3 regions of the Clostridium omnivorum genome follow, and region 1 is predicted to be linked to each of the others. Evidence: riboswitches for the same ligand, from Rfam matches in the RefSeq annotation. Region 1 holds a riboswitch; each other region holds the start of a gene.
The links. Region 1 has a riboswitch for cyclic di-AMP ahead of bsdE14_RS18605 (C40 family peptidase). Riboswitches for the same ligand answer to the same signal wherever they lie in the genome.
Positions count from the first base shown of each region.

Region 2: another riboswitch for cyclic di-AMP. It lies ahead of bsdE14_RS05900 (cell wall hydrolase); the one in region 1 lies ahead of bsdE14_RS18605 (C40 family peptidase).
Region 3: another riboswitch for cyclic di-AMP. It lies ahead of bsdE14_RS17745 (cell wall hydrolase); the one in region 1 lies ahead of bsdE14_RS18605 (C40 family peptidase).

Region 1 covers NZ_BRXR01000001.1:3,938,138-3,940,462, reverse strand. The annotation lists gene bsdE14_RS18610 (hypothetical protein) at 1-256, opposite strand, end outside; gene bsdE14_RS18605 (C40 family peptidase) at 417-1,046, opposite strand; cyclic di-AMP (ydaO/yuaA leader) riboswitch at 1,047-1,216, opposite strand; gene bsdE14_RS18600 (GNAT family N-acetyltransferase) at 1,282-1,800, opposite strand; gene bsdE14_RS18595 (leucyl aminopeptidase) at 1,944-2,325, shown strand, end outside.
Region 2 covers NZ_BRXR01000001.1:1,305,246-1,307,570, reverse strand. The annotation lists gene bsdE14_RS05905 (NAD(P)/FAD-dependent oxidoreductase) at 1-398, shown strand, start outside; gene bsdE14_RS05900 (cell wall hydrolase) at 451-978, opposite strand; cyclic di-AMP (ydaO/yuaA leader) riboswitch at 980-1,108, opposite strand; gene bsdE14_RS05895 (hypothetical protein) at 1,244-2,254, opposite strand.
Region 3 covers NZ_BRXR01000001.1:3,746,401-3,748,725, reverse strand. The annotation lists gene bsdE14_RS17750 (sigma-54-dependent transcriptional regulator) at 1-912, opposite strand, end outside; cyclic di-AMP (ydaO/yuaA leader) riboswitch at 1,128-1,251, shown strand; gene bsdE14_RS17745 (cell wall hydrolase) at 1,255-2,037, shown strand; gene bsdE14_RS17740 (hypothetical protein) at 2,179-2,325, shown strand, end outside.

The DNA of each region.
Region 1 (2,325 bases):
CACTTTTTATGTATTTTCCGCCTTGAATTACTACATATTTAACAACAGCATCTTTTTCAGCGGATTGATTACTTGTTTTTTGTGATACAGTTTTTTGTGCACCATCTTCATTTTTAACATTAGAAGCGTTCTTTAGAAAAAAGTTTGACATAACAGTACCAATAACGAAAGCCATAATCAGTGTAACAGCTAAAATAAGCAGAACCATAGTTCCTTCATTTTTCTTTTTTCTCATATCATATCTTGTGTACTTCATAACTATACCTCCAAATAATATGTTAATTATAAAAGGTTTCTACCTTAGTATAATAAGCGGAATTTAATATGGCAGTAACCAAATACATACTTTATACTATTTGAAGTTTAATAAATTTATGATAAAAAAAACCCGACAAATTTTGTCGGGAGATAAATTACTATTTTACTCTTCTTGCTCCAGCATATCTAGCTGAATAATACCCTTCATCTAAATTACTTATTGTTACACCAGTTCGTTGATTAGCTGCATGAATAAATCTTCCATCACCCATGTATATACCAACATGTGATATCGAACCATAGGTATTAAAGAATACCAAATCGCCAGGAGATAAATTTGCTCTACTAACTGACTTACCAGCTCCAAATTGTGACCCAGTATAGTGATCTAAGTAAACACCAAAGTTACTATAAACATAAGCTGTAAATCCTGAGCAATCAAAGGCTCTTGGGCCTGAAGCTCCCCATACATAAGGCCTTCCTAAAAAATTGGAAGCAAATCCAACTACGCTGCTGTTACCTGATGTTTTAGCAAGTGAGCTATTCATTGATCCACCTCTGCTTAATGATGACTTTTTAGATGAATTGCCCTTACTTGTTTCTTCTGTTTCCTTTTTAGGAACTACTATTACCTTCTCTGTTGTTAAGTTCGCAGATCGAACTACAACTCCTTGTTGTGTTTTAATAGCTGCATCTGCCTTTACCTCATAGCTGTTTGTTTTGGATGTGATGCTTATAGCTAATATACTCACAACAAAAATAAATGCCGTTGATTTTATGTATTTCATTTGTAACCTCCTTCTTGCCTCCGGAGTTAGCTGACGGGTTCGGGTGAAGGTTCCCTACCAATTTTTTATTAAGTTGTCCATTAATTGGACATTATTTAATAAAATAATCGGATTAACCCCAACATACTGGTTCCTCCGTACCTATAAATAGGATTCAGCACGATTTTTATTATAGTTTATTATATGTGCGCTGTCAATGATAATTAACTATTTTATAAAAATATTTCCCACTTTATTACATATAAGCCTTTGCTTTTAAAATATGCATATCAATTTCTTCTCCATTAATGTTAAAAAAGTTCTTTGAAACTCTTATTAGATTAAAATTATTGTTTAGCCAGAATCTTTTAATATCATCATCTTTTGCAGGTACTCCAGTATAAAAATTATATATTCCAAAATTGTTTGAAAAATAATTCATTACTTCTTTTACTATATTACTACCTATACCTTTTCCTCTAAATTCATGGTCTATTAGATAATACCAAAACCATACTTCGTTATTATTCTTAAATTCTAACCTTCCCTTTAAGACACCAATGAGATTTTCGCCTCGATTTAACTTAAGGAAAAATTCACTCTCACTAACATAGTATTCAAGGAATCTCTGATATAACTCCTTAAGTCCTAAGGGATTTTCAATATTTATATTTAAAGCTTGTTGATTATTTATCCATTTTTGAATATAAATAATATCTTCTTTCTCTATGCTTGAAATACTTATATCATCAATTTTAATATTTATATCAAACATAAATTCACCTCTTCCTACGAATTTTTATTCTACATTTAATTTTAAATTCCTTTTTTTTAATAAACTTTACATTTTTATTTATGTAAAAATAAGTATAAACATTTTATTGCAAGTATGTTATTATATTCGTGGAGGTGCATAACATGATTGGTGTAAATGATAGTAGAATGTATTCAAATTTACTTATCTTTAAGTTTAATAATTTTGAACTTACTTATCCTGAGGAGCTTATGGATATTCTGAAGTACTCCACTAGCAAAGGTGAGTACAAAGAATTAGAAATTATAAACACTCTTGGTCAAAATGAATATGAAAAAATATTTATTTTAGGTCTAGGAAGCACTGAGGAATTCAATTCAACAAAACTACTTAAAGGTCTAGGCTACGCTATTAAATCATTAAAAGACTCCTTAACTGAACTAGATATCTTAGATAATTTTCACGAGGATTTTGGATATGCCCTTGGTCAAGCCATTGAACTAGCAACGTATAAATTCAATGGAATTAAACATAACGAAGAAAAAA
Region 2 (2,325 bases), 2.6 Mb from region 1:
AAGCAGAAGAGGATGCAAATTACGTATCTGAGCTGGCTGCAAAGGTATATTACGTTCCAATGTATAAGGGAGAATATAACCTTAGAAGTGAGATACAGATTTTGCAGGATAAACCTGTGGAAATACAAGGCGATAATTTTGTTTCCAAGTTAATACTTAAGGAAAATGAAGTAGATACTGATGGAGTATTTGTTCTAAAGGATAGTGTACCACCAGCTCAATTGGTACCAGGTTTGGAAATAGAAGAAGGTCATATAAAGGTAGATAGATTAATGAAAACAAATATACCTGGATGTTTTGCTGCAGGGGATTGTATAGGAAAGCCTTATCAATATATAAAGGCAGCAGGAGAAGGTCAAATTGCAGCTTTGTCAGCAGTATCATATTTGGATTCTTAAATAACAAAATCCTCGGTTTAATAAAACCGAGGATTTTGTTATTTAAGGAATATTATTTTACAGCAAAAAATACATGATTTCCTATAGACTTAACATTTTTCTTGTTAATATTTTTCATCCAGCTGGAAGTGGCAATTTTCGGGTTGTAGAAAAACAGTGCCTTTCCTGTTGGATCTTTGCCTTTTAGTGCGTCAAGTACAGCATTGTAACTTGCTGGATCAGGAACAATGGTTATTTCACCATTTCTGATACAGGAAAATGCATTTTTTTGCATTATTACGTCCTCTACAGACTTTGGAAATTGATTGCTTTGTAACCTATTAAGTATTACTGAAGCAACAGCAACCTTACCTTCATAAGGTTCAGCTCTGCTTTCTGCACATACCACCTGAGCCATTAGATAAACATCCTGGTCTGTAATTGGAATTTTCCTATCATTCACACTGAATACTTGAACCGCTTGAACTTCTTCTTTATATAAATCTGCCTCGTCTTCATAACTTACTAGTGCTTTTGCATTATAACAAGGCATAGCTAAAACTATGCTCAAACAAAAGCATATAATTGAACTTTTTTTCATTAAATTTCCTCCTTTTACCTACGGGGTTAGCTGACGGGTTCGGTAAAGGCATAACCTACGCATGATAAATTGCGATTCACCCCAAAAAAGTGGTTTCCCCGTGTTTAATAAACTTCGGTCATAGGTATTTTAACCAATTTATAAAAAATAATACGAAATAATTAATAAACTTTACAAAAAATGAAAAAATGTCCTGAGACTAAAATTATAGACTCAGAACATTTCAATTATTACGTATTACTTCTTACTCCTTAGTTATTAACTACTATTTAACATTATTAGTTTTAAAATCAGCATAAAGCTTCATAAAATCATTATAGGACTTATCTCCCTGCTGAAGATTACTGCTAGAGGTAGCATAAATTGAGTTTAAAAAGTCTTGACTTGGTTTACCTTTTGAGGCTTCTTCTTTTTCTATTGTCAAAGCATATTTAAAGTTCTTTAGATATTCATCATAGTTATCAAGCACATTCTTAAAGATTTTATAGGTAGATGAAGCCTTTTGTGGAATTGTAATGCTTGAGAAAGCCTTTTGTATCTCTTGAAGCTTATTATAATTATCATCTACTTGTGATAGTACTTCATCATAACTCCCACTGCCTGCTCTAACTTTAGCTACGTTTGCACTTAAATCCACCTTTACAGCAGTTAGCTTGGACAATATTGCATCCATGTTATTCATAAATTCTAAATTTACACTTTGCTTAATATCATTATCCCTATTTACTTTTACCATATCAGTAAAATAGGATATTATTGTTTCCATTGTAGTTGAGGCATCTGTAGGAAAAGAAGCAGATGTATTTTTAATACTTATTAAGGAATATGCCTGAACACAATTGTTCTTGTACTTTTTTAAATCCTCTAGTGCATTTGCAACGTCCTTGCTTTGAGAATTAGCAAAGATGGCTTGTACTTGTTTATACATGAGGATATTGTTATTTAGCCCTTCTAAAAGGCTTGCATGTGCTTTAGAATATTTTTCAGTAGGATTAATTCCGTTAATTTTATCCTTTTCCTTTAGTAATGAATCTACTTTAGAAGGTAGTTCTTTTTTTACTTTATCAGGGTCAATGCTGTTTTCCTTATTAAAAGCAGTAATAGATGAATTTATCTTGTTTATATTATCTATTTCTGTTTTAATAGACTTTTCATAGGCGCTTAATGACTTGTTAACAATAAAGTAATAAGTTCCATAGAAAACTCCGGCTATTATTGCTAGTATTAGTATTATAATCCCTAATGTAGTCAATATTTTTTTTGTTTTTGCTTTCAACTAATTGACACCCCTTTTGAAAAATAATATTATAATTATTCTATTATATCATAAAAAATTCCTTCAAATAT
Region 3 (2,325 bases), 190 kb from region 1:
TGTTTTAAGCTGTCCAATATTGTTAGGACAATAATAGCTAAGAAAAGCTCTCATAGAATTAATTGATACCATTATCTCTCTATCCAGCCTAAAGGATTCTTCACGGTAAAAATTACTTATCAAATAAAATCTTTCTTCCATTGTCCTCTCTGAGAGACTAGGAATTTTAATAACCATTGGTATTCTTCTTGTAAAGGTTTTAAGCAATGTTGATTCTGGACTTTCTGTAGTTGCTGAAACAATAAGTACATCCGCTCTGCGCTCCGTTTCAGTTTCCCCAAGTTTTCTAAAAGTACCTTTATCCATAAAGGTAAAAAACATTTCTTGGCCCTCAGGTGGAAGTCTATGTACCTCATCTAAAAATAAAATACCTCCGTCTGCTTTTTCTATAAGCCCAATCTTATCAGAATCTGCTCCAGTATAGGCTCCTTTTTTAGTACCAAAGAGCTGACTTATTAAAAGTTGTGGATTATTAGCGTAATCTGCGCAGTTAAAAGTTACAAATGGAGCTTTTTCTTCCATTCGCTTCATTTCAATTGCATATTGATGGATAAGCCCTGCAAACATAGATTTTCCAACACCAGTTTCCCCTAAAATAAGTACATGCATACCTTTAGGTGGATACAGTATTGCTGCTTTAGCCTGTTCTACAGCTGTATATAGGCTTTGATTCTCTCTTGTAAATCTGTCAATTTTACTTTCACCCTCATTATATTCAATGTTATCAATAGGATTAAAAAGAACTGGTCTCCCAGAGCTTTTTGAAACCTTACCTTCAGTGCATAATTTATTTAAATCATTACTAACATTTGCCCTGCTTAATTTTAAGGTATGAGCAATTTCAACAGCACTTAACCCTTTGCCTGTATATAGCTTTTTAAGTGTCTCATATACCAAATCAATTCTTTTCATTCTTTCACCTCCGCTTCTACAAATTACAAACTATTGAAAAATTATCCTATTATTATGTACTATATCTCATTTTATACTTCCGGTCAATTATACTTTTTAGATACTCATAAAGCTAAACATGAATAGCAGTGTATAAAGCACAAATCACCACCAATTTCCCATAATACCTTAAATCTACTATAGATTTTTGTGGACATGCTTTGTTACAATAGCACACATAAGACAAGCCGAATCTCCAAATGGAGTACGGGGGAATAAACAACGGGGTGAATCTCATTTTGAGTAGGGTGCCTCAACCCGAACCCGACAACTAACCTCGGAGGCAGAAGGAGGATAAAACTTATGTTTAAATCAAAAAAACTATCAATTTTACTTTTATCATTGGGTGTAGCTTTATCATCTGTACTACCAGTAAAGGCAGCAGACTATAAAGTAACTTCAGGTGATTCACTTTACACCTTAAGCAAAACATTCAATACTACCATCACTCAATTAAAGACAACTAATAATCTTACTAGCGATAAAATTTATATAGGTCAAACATTAAACGTTCCAGCACAAATTTACTCTGTTAAATCTGGGGATAGCTTATACCTAATTTCAAAGAAATTTGGTATAACTTTGGGCCAATTAAGAGTAATGAACAACAAATGGGATGACTATATATACCCTAGTCAAAAGCTTCTTGTACCAGGCACTGCAACAACAAGCAGCAGCTCAACAAATACTGCGTCAAACCAGCAAGCTGGCGTAATTCCATACAGTCAAGCTGATGTGGATTTGCTGGCTAGACTTATTAACGCTGAAGCTCAGGGGGAACCCTATTCAGCGAAGGTGGCTGTTGGTGCAGTTATAATCAACAGAGTACAGGATTCACGTTTTCCTAAGACTATATCAAGTGTAATTTATCAAGTGGATCATGGTTATTATCAATTTACTCCTGTTCTTAATGGATGGATTGATAAACCAGCTACTTCAGAATCAATTCAGGCAGCTTATGAAGCCTTAAGAGGATCAGACCCATCAAATGGTGCACTTTATTATTTTGATGACAGCACAACAAATACTTGGTTATGGTCCAAGCCTATAGCCGCTAGAATTTCTCATATGGTATTTGCATACTAATCCAGTATATGAAAAAGAGCCAGAACTAATTCTTCTGGCTCTTTTTCTGTAATATTTATATTTAAACCTTTTATAATTCATTAACACTTTTATAAATATTACATATACTTATAATGTAATATTTATTAAGGAGTGTAATTAATGTATTACGATGACTATCGTGACATAAGTGAATTTGATGAACTAGACGATATTGACAATATGGAAGAGTCTGATGAGTTTGAACCACCATTCTTTTGTCCAATATATCAACAAATGTTTTATGGCTATCGTCAATTTCCAACTCCT